DNA from 2 places in the Paenibacillus sp. GYB003 genome. Region 1 is predicted to be linked to the other one. Evidence: riboswitches for the same ligand, from Rfam matches in the RefSeq annotation. Region 1 holds a riboswitch; the other holds the start of a gene.
What was found. A riboswitch is a leader RNA that binds a small molecule or an ion and turns the genes downstream of it on or off. The one in region 1 is predicted to bind ZMP and ZTP.

Region 1 (5,109 bases):
AGCACCGAGTTTCACCATCAGCTGAACCGCATTCATCCGAATCACTCCTTATGAAAATAGAGGCCTCCCGCAAAGGAGGCCGTTACAGCCATTGTATCAAATGTGTGCCGAAAGTCCAGCCGTTCCGCCGGACGGTTTTTTCAAATGGGCGCGCGCTTCAACGGCGACAATAGATCGATGTACACTTTGCCGTCGGCGATCATCGGTTTATACGTCGCAAGTCCCGGCAGCGAGGCTTTGCCGATCGAATTGCCTCGGCCGTCGAATTCGGCGCCGTGGCACGGACATCGGAAATACAGCTCTTTCCCCGAAGACCGTTCCGCTTCCGGAGCCGGCTCGACCGTGCAGCCCAAATGGGTGCACAACGGGGACATAATCAACGGCTTTCCGTCCGGCCCGCCTCTGGCGTAAACGAAGCCCTCGACCGATTTCTCGACCCATGCGTCGCGGATCGTCGTTTTATAGCTCACTTTTTCGACGTCCCGGATCGACGCCAATCGCTCGAGCTCGCCGATTTCCACAAAATTGCCGGGCCGTTCGCGATCGTGGAGTTTGCGCTCTTTTTCGCTTCGGGCGCCGGCATAAAACAGTCCGGCGCTGCCCGCCAGCACCGCTCCCGCCCCGAGCAACAGCTTGCCGGATGTGCCGAAGAACGTTCTTCTCGTTACTTTTTTCGGAAACCGTTCGTTCATTGCATGCCTCCTTGGCTTGGCGAACATGGGTCCGCTTACCGTTCCATATGCACGAGCGGAAACGGCCGCCCCGAACCGTCCAATTCGGAACGTCCGGTCTTGACGAAGCCTTGCCGAACGTAAAAAGCGTAAGCCTTCTCGTTTTGCTCATTGACGTCGACTTTCAGCTTGGAGCCTTTCAACGATTCGGCGTGCCGGATCAGCCGACTGCCGGCCCCTCTCCCGTGGTACTCGGGATCGACGAACAGCATCTCGATTTTGTCGTCTTGAAGACCGATAAATCCGATCGGAACGCCCTCCCCGTTTCGTTCGACCCAAAGTTCGACATCGCGCAGCGCTCCGTTTTTCACGATGTCATAGTAAAACGCGATATCGTCCTCCGACAAAAAGTCGTGGGTGCCGCGAACGGCTCTGTGCCATATGCTTACCAATGCGTCGTGATCCTTTTCCTCGTACGCGACAATGTTGTTCGCCACCGTTTGTTCCTCCCTGTCAACGTGAAACCTGCCAACTATTTACATATCCGTAAATCGATTATAGCAAAAACGCGCCGATTCGTCTTCATGCAAGGTTCGTTGAATCAAATCAGCGCACGGGTGGCTTCCGACATACGCCTAACGAACTCTGTTATCGCTATGGGAGCCGAATGCGGAGGTTTAAAATTGTGATGAACTCCAGTATCGTTATTTGCGGCAAATCGGATCTTTACTTCCACTTTCGGCTCGATAACGATACCTGAATTCGTTAGATTGGAAAAACGATCATTTTTCCGCACATAAGAACGATACGATTCGTTAGCCGTCTACCCGGCTCCGCTCGGTTGTCTGAGAGCGTCCGGATTTTTAACATCCGGTATAAAAAAACCGTCGGAACTGACGGTCTTTTCGGCGCAAACCGAACCTATTGCATGCCGAAACGGCAGCGAAGCGGGAAACGAGATGGAAATGTTCCCGCTATTTTCGGTTGTTTCCCGTTTCTGGACAAAACAACGGGAAAACCTCCCGATATATTCGCCCATACCGTGCATTTCGCCGATACAGCGCCATTATAACCGGAGCTTCTCCCGGTATTTCGAAACGACGCCTATAGGAGAGCGAATTAACTGGAGGTTTTCCAGTTCGTTCTACTCCAGCGGTCCGGCAGGATAAGGATACCCCGGACGTGGATACGAAAGGCGCCGCTCGCTTTAATATTAAAAAGGCCGGCCCTGGACGGGACCGACCATCTCGTCGTCTTATCGTTTATGCCTCTTCGATCGACAGCGCGTCCAACGCCCGCTTCGCGCGTGCCCGCGCTTCGTCCACCGTTGCCGCCGACGACAGAGCGACCGCCATGCGACGGCCTTCCTTCGTTACGGGCTTGCCGAACAGGCGAAGCTGCGTATTCGGGACGGCCAGCGCTTCGCCTGCGCCGTCGATGCGGTAATGCTCCAGTTCGCGATCCGCTTTCAGCGGCCGGCTCGCTCCGGGCGTTACGAGCTCGATTTCCGGAATCGGGTAGCCGAGAATGGCGCGTACGTGGAGCGCGAATTCGGACAAATTTTGCGTTACGAGCGTCACCAGTCCCGTATCGTGCGGCCTCGGCGATACTTCGCTGAAGTAGACGGTATCTTCCGTCAAAAACAGCTCTACGCCGAACAAGCCGTAGCCGCCCAGCTCGTCCGTAATCGTCCTGGCGATGCGCTTCGCTTCCTCCAGCTGACGCTCGGACATGGCGTGCGGCTGCCACGATTCGATATAGTCCCCGTTCTCCTGAATGTGCCCGATCGGAGCGCAGAAGCTTGTCCCGTTTACCGAACGGACCGTAAGCAGCGTAATTTCCGACTGGAACCGGATAAACTGCTCGACGATGACCCGCCCGTTTTTCACCCGTCCGCCTTCCATGGCGATATTCCAGCTGCGCTCGATATCGTTCTCTCCCCGGCAAACGCTTTGTCCTTTGCCGGACGAGCTCATGAGCGGCTTGACGACGCAAGGAAAGCCGGTTTCCTTCACCGCGCGCTCGAACTGCTCGAACGTTTCGGCGAACGTATAGCCGGCCGTCGGCAGTCCGAGCTTCTCCGAGGCGAGCCTGCGGATTCCTTCGCGGTCCATCGTGAGCTTCGCCGCCCGGGCCGTCGGTATGACGCGATACCCTTCCGCCTCCAGCTCGACCAGCTCGGAGGTGGCGAGCGCCTCAATTTCAGGGACGATCAGGTCCGGCTTTTCCCGTTCGACGACTTCGCGCAGCCGCTTCGCATCGAGCATATCGATCACGTAGCTGCGATCGGCTACGTGCATCGCAGGCGCATCGGCGTACCGGTCGACGGCGATCGTTTCCACCCCCAATCGCTGCGCCTCGATGATCACTTCCTTCCCCAATTCCCCAGAGCCGAGCAGCATCATTTTCGTCGATTTCCACATCGTTTCGTCCCCCGCTTCATCGTTAATCGTACGGATCCGTTCGCGACAAAAGAAAAGGAAGCAAGGAGCGCTTGCGATCCTTACTTCCTCCGCCCAGGCGTACGGCTGCGTTTATCCGCGTGCTCCCTCATGGTTCCCCATGTTCCGCCAGTTACACGCAAACGTTGTTCTGCTAGATACGATCATACTGAATGATGCGGAGAAATGCAACACAAAGCTACTGCTCCGGGGGCAGCTTATAGATCACGTTGCCGCTCCCGTCCAAAAATTCCATGACGGCATTGTCGTCCTCGTCCACCTTCATGCGGATTCGCTGCTTCCCTTTCCGGTCCATCAAGCAAACGGTCACTTCGCCTTTATCGTTCTTCCCCATGAACGCGCGCCGCGTGCTCCCTTCCCACACCTTCGCGATCGCCTTCTTCTTCCCGGCCTCGTCCATATCCGATTCGTCGATTCGCTTCACCGCGGCGATTTGCTCCGTAAGCGGGATATGGGGCCTGTCTTTGCGTAATGCCGTAATTCAGCACACCATTTTCGTTGTCGTACGACAAGGAGACGACTTCATCCTGCTTGTATTGGTCGAACGTTAACGACGCGGTCGACGTATACGTTCCGTCCTCCCTTCGCTCGCTGCCGAAAATAAGCCCGCCGCATTCGTCCCCTTCGCCGTTGTAAAACATGATGCCCGAAATCGGCCAATCCTGCCGGTGCCCGGGTAGAAAGTCTTTCCCGTCCATCATGGCCGGCGGGATGTTGGCATTGTTGAACAAGGTCATTCGGATTGTCCCGTCCCGATCGACGATGTTCAAGCTTTCCGCGTCGATCCTTGCAAATCGTTCGCTCTTCATCGGCACCCTCCCATTCCATAAATGGAAAATAGTTGCTACCCTTCCTGTACAAGCATAACCCGATCTGAGCGCCGGCGCAACGGCGAAGCGGTCGAAATAGAAAACGCCCCATAGCGCGGAGCTTTCGCTCCGCCAGCTACAGGGCGACTTTTAACGAGAATGGCGAATCGAGTAGCGCTGCCCTCAAGGCAGCTCGATCGTTTGCCCGGGGAAAATCAGATTCGGATTCGGAATCGGGTTCAGACGGTGCAGCTCGCGCCAAGTCGTTTGGTACAGCTTGGCGATTTTCGTCAACGTATCGCCCGGTTTCACGACATAGACGCCCCCCGTCTGCGGCGCGGCGTCTTGTGCCGGTGCCGGTGCAGGAGCCGGAGCAGGAGCCGGAGCAGGAGCCGGAGCGGACGCCGTTTCGGCGGCTTTGACCCGGATTCGTCCCGCCGCACTCGCCTGCAGCTCGCCGGTCTGGCGAATGTAGGCGATCAGCGATTCTTCCAGGGACGAAAAATCGTTGGCGATCGGGTAAGGCTGGAACATCGTATAATTGTCGCCGCCGGCCGCCATAAAATCGTTGGTGGCGAGCACGTACGTCCGCTGCGGGTCGAGCGGCTCGCCTTTGACCGCGATCGAGGTGATGCGTTCGCCCTTCGGAAGCGACGGGTCGAATTCGAATTCGACGCCGGCCACTTGCGGGAAGCCGCCGAGCGATTCCGGATAAGCGGACACGCCGAGCTCAAGCGCGCTCCGGATGTCGGAGCCTTTTACTTGCTTCGTCTGAATGTAATTACCGAAAGGCAGCACCGTGATCACTTGGCCTTTCGTAATCGGTCCCGCCTCGATCGAGGCGCGGATGCCTCCGCCGTTCGTGATCGCGACGTCGGCGCCCGTCTCGCTGAGCATCGCGTCCGCGATCAAGCTGCCGAGATTGGATTCGCCCTTGCGGACGACTTCGCGTTCGCCGTTCAGCTTCACCCCGGTGTAGCCCACGACTTCCTGCAGCACGCTTTCCTGGCGTTTCTTCACTTCGTCGACGATGCTCGAAACCTCTCGATCCGGCGCAATCGCCTGATCGACAAACAGCTGCTTCGTCATCAGGCTCGCCGTCTTGCCGGTCAGCTTGCCGTTTGCGAACGTCAAATCGACCCGGCCGACGTTTTTCAAATATTCGCC
Region 2 (5,109 bases), on a different contig from region 1:
ACGGCCTAGCTGGTGATTTTTCTTGATAATTCTTTCCAGCAAACCAACAGCTATCTTGTTCATCATCCGGTGTAAAAGTGTAATTACATGCTGTGGGGCAAGTTGCAAGTCAGCCACTCCTGAGATGGGGGCTATTAATTTGCATCCAAGATTTTTTTCATACCATTCTACTGACATTACCCCCGTAATATGGATTAATTGTCCTGGCAGCCGATCGACTCGCCGACTGCTTTTTTTTATGGCTGCCATACTTCCCACATATTCCCGTCAGGATCATAAAACTGAAGGTTTGGTCCACATGTTATCCGAATGTCCCCTTCGATGTTCACTCCGTTTTCCTTAAAACGGTTGAAAAGGTCTTGGATGCGTGGAGTTATGAAACACCCAACTGCTTTGCGTTTACCATCATTGCCGGTAAAGCCTAACCGGCCACCTTCCGGCCTTGATTCGAGAAGGAATATGGCAGGAACCGGCCCTGTTGGACCGTGAGGCTTGCCATTACGATCAGGAAATCTCAGGATCGCACCAGTCATATCAGGTTCCAACTTATCGCCTGCTCTGAGTTTGCAACCTAAATTTGCTTCATACCACTGAACAGCCTTGTAGACATCACTGACCGGGACATATATACAAGTCATGCCTATAATGTCCTCTATGTTTTCCTTTGACTTTGTTTCTTCGTGAATCTGCATTTCCCATTTCTCCCTTCTCGTTTCAATTCGTGCAATAGAAGCAGTCACCCAATTTTTGTGACTTACAGTTATTTTGATGCCACAGAATGTCGCAAACCTGACTAGTTTCGTGTTGTTTTTCTAGGGGTATGCGTTATGAGTTATTTTCAGGCTAGGTTAATTCCAGGAGTATATGTTTTGCATAAGAATCCCAGTCTGCTTCTTCCGTGTTTATTTCTAAAGTGGGAATTAGCGATTGTTTAGCACACATACGAAGCTTCTCCTGATCGTCTAAAAACTTCTGACATGCCTCTGTTACCGTTGGGTGGTTTTCCATCACATACGATTTCCAAGCTTCGCCCCGGCTTTCAATAAATCTAGGCTCTACAGCTTCTTGGGATAAGGTTAGGAGTACACATGGTGCATTCAGCCTCGATAGACGTTTTTCCAGCATTTCAATTTTTGCAGAATTTATAAAGGCCGCTCGATGATTTATACTGAACCTCTCCAACAAATAAAATATACCGTTTGATGGTTTCGTATGACCAAGTGACTCAAACCATTCGAATTGTTGTTCGAGATAATCAACATGACGATTTAAAAGCTGAATATGTTCATCCTTGTCCATGGTTCTCAAGACACCCTTGTATGAATGCAGAACTTGCGAGTAGCGTTCACTTATTGCAATTATCGTCTTTTCGCTATTGTGTATTTGGCTGTGTAATCTCTTTATTGCAGAAAATACCGATGTTTTTCCTGCGGTAGACAACCCTTCAATAATGACTCCTCGAATCATCCTTCACCTCTTCATCTTGTTTCCGTATCCACGCAACAAGAACGCCGGTAAACCGCGCGCATTAGCTTTTTTCACTTTCGGCTCTTTTTTATTCAAACTCCAAACGATTCGTTCCACCTTGGCACGGTTCTATACTGTCTGAAATAGCTGTGCAAAGCTTTATATCGGTTTATCGTTGGGCATGAACACAGTAGTCAAATTTCCGGTCCGATAATACGGATAATCCATCATCTTTTGAACCTTTTTCGCCACATCCGCATTCGTTAAAGATTCAACAAAATATAAACCTAAATCAATAGACGCTGAGACACCGCCTCCCGTTAAAGTATCTCCATCCCGTACAATACGGGCTTTAACAACCTCTGAGCAATAAGGAGTCAACAATTCATAAGCGGAGGGATTCGTTGTCGCCATTTTCCCATGTAAGAATCCTGCAGCTCCCAAAAGCAATGCACCTGTACAGACAGATACTTTGTACTGTACAGCGCTCCCACTTTTGATCCATGAAACAAATTCCGTATCATATCTCAGTTCTCTTGCGGGCATTCCACCGGGAATAAATAATAAGTCATATCCGGATAGGTCTGGGCAAACATGCTTTATTTTTATTGTCATACCCCGATCGTCTGTAATCTCTTCTTTGTTTGCACAAAGATCCCATGTTACTCCTTCTTTGACTTTTAAAATTTTTAACCAAGATACAGCATCGTAAAATCCAACAAAATCTAACGTTGTCATCTTGTCAAACAGAATGAAAGCTATCTTCAATCCCTAAGCACCTGACCTTTCATCAATTGAAATAAAAAAAGCATCTGATTTAAGATCAGATACTTGCCCAGGCGTACGGCTTATGAATATGTGCTTCCTCGTAGTTACCTACGTTACGCCAGTTACACATACTTGAATACAAATTAATAATATCAGTCAATTCCAAAAACTTCAATGCGATTTATAGTATTGTAACCGGTTTAAGTTCATAACTTAAATGTCGTATTTTCCAATTTTGACACTATTCTGCCCGTTCGTAGCGAGGCCGCCGATCGAGCCGACGGCAGCTTCGTCATGTTTATTGAGCTCTTGTACCCGTTTAGTTCAATGGTTTTCAACACTTTCAGTCCAAGGAACGATCGGACTTCGAATCTTTCCCAAAGACCTATCGCTATTTCGTATACCTCAACGATACAATGTGATGGATCCCGATTTTCTTTGCCCGGTTCATTGGTATTTGCCTGCGTTTGTATTCTTCAAAACCTAATTTATTATAGAGTTTCATGGCCGGAATATTGGTATCGGCGACTTCTTCAATCAAGTAAACCTTGTAAGGAGTATGCTCAAGGATATGACGAATCAATTGCGAAGCAACGCCTTGCCCCCTGAATGCGGAGGCCGTCCCTACAAATTCGATGGAGCCTACACCGGTTGACGGATGAGCAAAGGCGGTTTCAAATTCCTTTTTCAAAAAAATACCGGCCAAAGTGCCTTTATAAAAGCCTAAATGCTTGCGAAGTTCCGTTATATCCAGTTTAACCGAATGTGATGTTGCATCCGTGCAGGCAGCCATTCCGACCACTTGCCCCTTGTATAAAGCCACATAAAATTGATCCGGAACGAACATATGGGCGAACGCCGCAGCGATTTTTTTCGGATCCTTGGAGAAAAAACCAAGCCATTGTGCGAAACCCTCCGCGAATATTTCTGACATTCCTCGCCTCACATCAAATTCGGCTTGATCGGCTCTAACCAAGTTAAGCATGATGGGTCACTCCCTTTCTTTAAATAGAAACGCGGTGAGGATCGAGGGCGAGGGCATGGTAAAGCTGCTCTTTAGCAATACTTTCATCTCAGCCAAACCTTGAATCGATGCAAAAAAATAGACGGCCATCTCCCGCGCATCACCGGGGTGAAATTCCCCGAGCTGCTGACCCTTACGAATGAGCTGTGCCGTAGAATCAAGCAGCCTGGCATTTACCCGGAGGATCTCGTCATACGGTTCGGAGTCTGCGGCAGCTCCGGCTAATAGCGATTGATTGAGAAGGATCAGCAGATTGGCCAGTTCTTCCCCATCGATCAAGTCGGTGTACACTTCGTCGACGAACTGTGCGATTACCTTTTTGGGGGATTGATCGGATTCGAAGCGAGTACTATGGCGTTTCAATCCTTCAACCGCGTAGGCAACCAATTCGTGAAACAACTGATCCTTCGTTTTGTAATGACGATACAGCAGCCCAATACTAATGCCGGCCGCATCCGCGATATTTTGAACATTCGTCGAGCCGAAGCCTTGACGAACAAATAACCGCATCGCAGCGGAATGGATTTTTTCCCTGGTGGCATTGCGCATGGCTTCGAACTGTTCCTTGCTCCGCGGCAAACGATCTCCCCCTTTATTATGAATGAACTTTTACTCATTATAAAATAAGGAAAGCGGAATCGCAACACTCAATTCCGCTTGCGGATACGGCTCGTTAGCGTAAGAAACACGGTCCGCGAAAAACGTCCGGACGATTATTCGACGCGCAGACCGATACGCTTGATCATGGGAGAAGGAACGGAAAATAGGCTCCAACGGCTAACGAACCGAACGATCGTTATCGGAGCCGAATGCGGCGGTTTGAATTTTTAACGAACCCCGGTAACGTTATTACCGGCGAATCGGCTCGTTTTCTTCGATTTTGGGCTTGATAGCGATATCCGGATTCGTTAGCCTGAAAAAACGTTCGTTTTTCCTCCGATAAGCATCTTACGATTCGTTCGCCATCATCACCCCGATTCCGCCCGATTGCCGCGGATATCATGTACGAAAAGAAAAAGCCCGGGGAACCCCGGGCTTTTTTTCGTTACGAGCATTTGCTGTAGCCGCAATTGGTGCAGTTTTTGCAGCCTTCGCTGTTGACGAGCGAGGCGGTGCCGCACGACGGGCACAAGTCGGTCGAGACGGAGCCGGAATGGACATGAGGCTTCGCGTTCTCGGCTTCGGCCGTCGCCGTAATTTCCTTCGTCGCGGTGATGTACGGCTCGGACTCGTCGCCGCTGTGCATTTCGAGCGCCTTCGCGACGGCGTCGGCGATCGATTCGACGCGGTTCGCGCCGAAGCCGATGGCGCCGGAGCCGCCGATCCCTTTCAGATGCTTCACGAGCAGCTGCACTTTGTCGCCGTGGTCGCCGTAGCGCAGGAACAACGAGCAGACGCGCCCGAGCGCCTCGGACATGGCGAACACGTCGGAGCCGGCTTTGCCGACGTTCAGGAAAATTTCGCTCGGCGAGCCGTCCATGTCGTTGATCGTAATGTACGCCATGCCGAACGGCGTGTTGAATTTATATGTCGCGCCGCGCAGCGTTTGCGGGCGTTTTTTGTACTGCTTGTCGAACACTTGCTTCGTTTGCGCATCGATTCCGCCGGTCAGCGTATCGGACAGCTTCGTCAGCGCGGTTGCGTCTTCGGCCGCCGGCTTCTCCGCCGCCGCCTGTACAGGCTCCGCTTTCGCCTCTTCCTTCTTGTCTTCCTTCTTCTCGGTCGAAAGCACCTGAACGTCGCGGCTGCCGTCGCGGTAAATCGTCACGCCTTTGCAGCCGAGGTCGAACGCGAGCTCGTACAGCTTCTTCGTCTCTTCGACGGTGAAATCGGACGGGCAGTTCGCCGTC

Region 2: another riboswitch for ZMP and ZTP. It lies ahead of PV407_RS09985 (DJ-1/PfpI family protein); the one in region 1 lies ahead of purT (formate-dependent phosphoribosylglycinamide formyltransferase).

What each region holds. Positions count from the first base shown of each region.
Region 1 is NZ_JARBDC010000023.1:416-5,524, reverse strand. Features, by position in the region: gene PV407_RS09510 (QcrA and Rieske domain-containing protein) at 141-692, opposite strand; gene PV407_RS09505 (acetyltransferase) at 728-1,168, opposite strand; gene purT (formate-dependent phosphoribosylglycinamide formyltransferase) at 1,934-3,094, opposite strand; ZMP/ZTP riboswitch at 3,179-3,259, opposite strand; gene PV407_RS09495 (hypothetical protein) at 3,312-3,467, opposite strand; gene PV407_RS09490 (hypothetical protein) at 3,451-3,942, opposite strand; partial or broken gene PV407_RS09485 (5'-nucleotidase C-terminal domain-containing protein) at 4,126-5,109, opposite strand, start outside.
Region 2 is NZ_JARBDC010000026.1:30,293-35,401, forward strand. Features, by position in the region: partial or broken gene PV407_RS09970 (transposase) at 1-26, shown strand, start outside; gene PV407_RS09975 (VOC family protein) at 237-692, opposite strand; gene PV407_RS09980 (hypothetical protein) at 844-1,467, opposite strand; gene PV407_RS09985 (DJ-1/PfpI family protein) at 1,627-2,235, opposite strand; ZMP/ZTP riboswitch at 2,294-2,371, opposite strand; gene PV407_RS09990 (GNAT family N-acetyltransferase) at 2,627-3,220, opposite strand; gene PV407_RS09995 (TetR/AcrR family transcriptional regulator) at 3,227-3,838, opposite strand; gene PV407_RS10000 (adenosylcobalamin-dependent ribonucleoside-diphosphate reductase) at 4,305-5,109, opposite strand, start outside.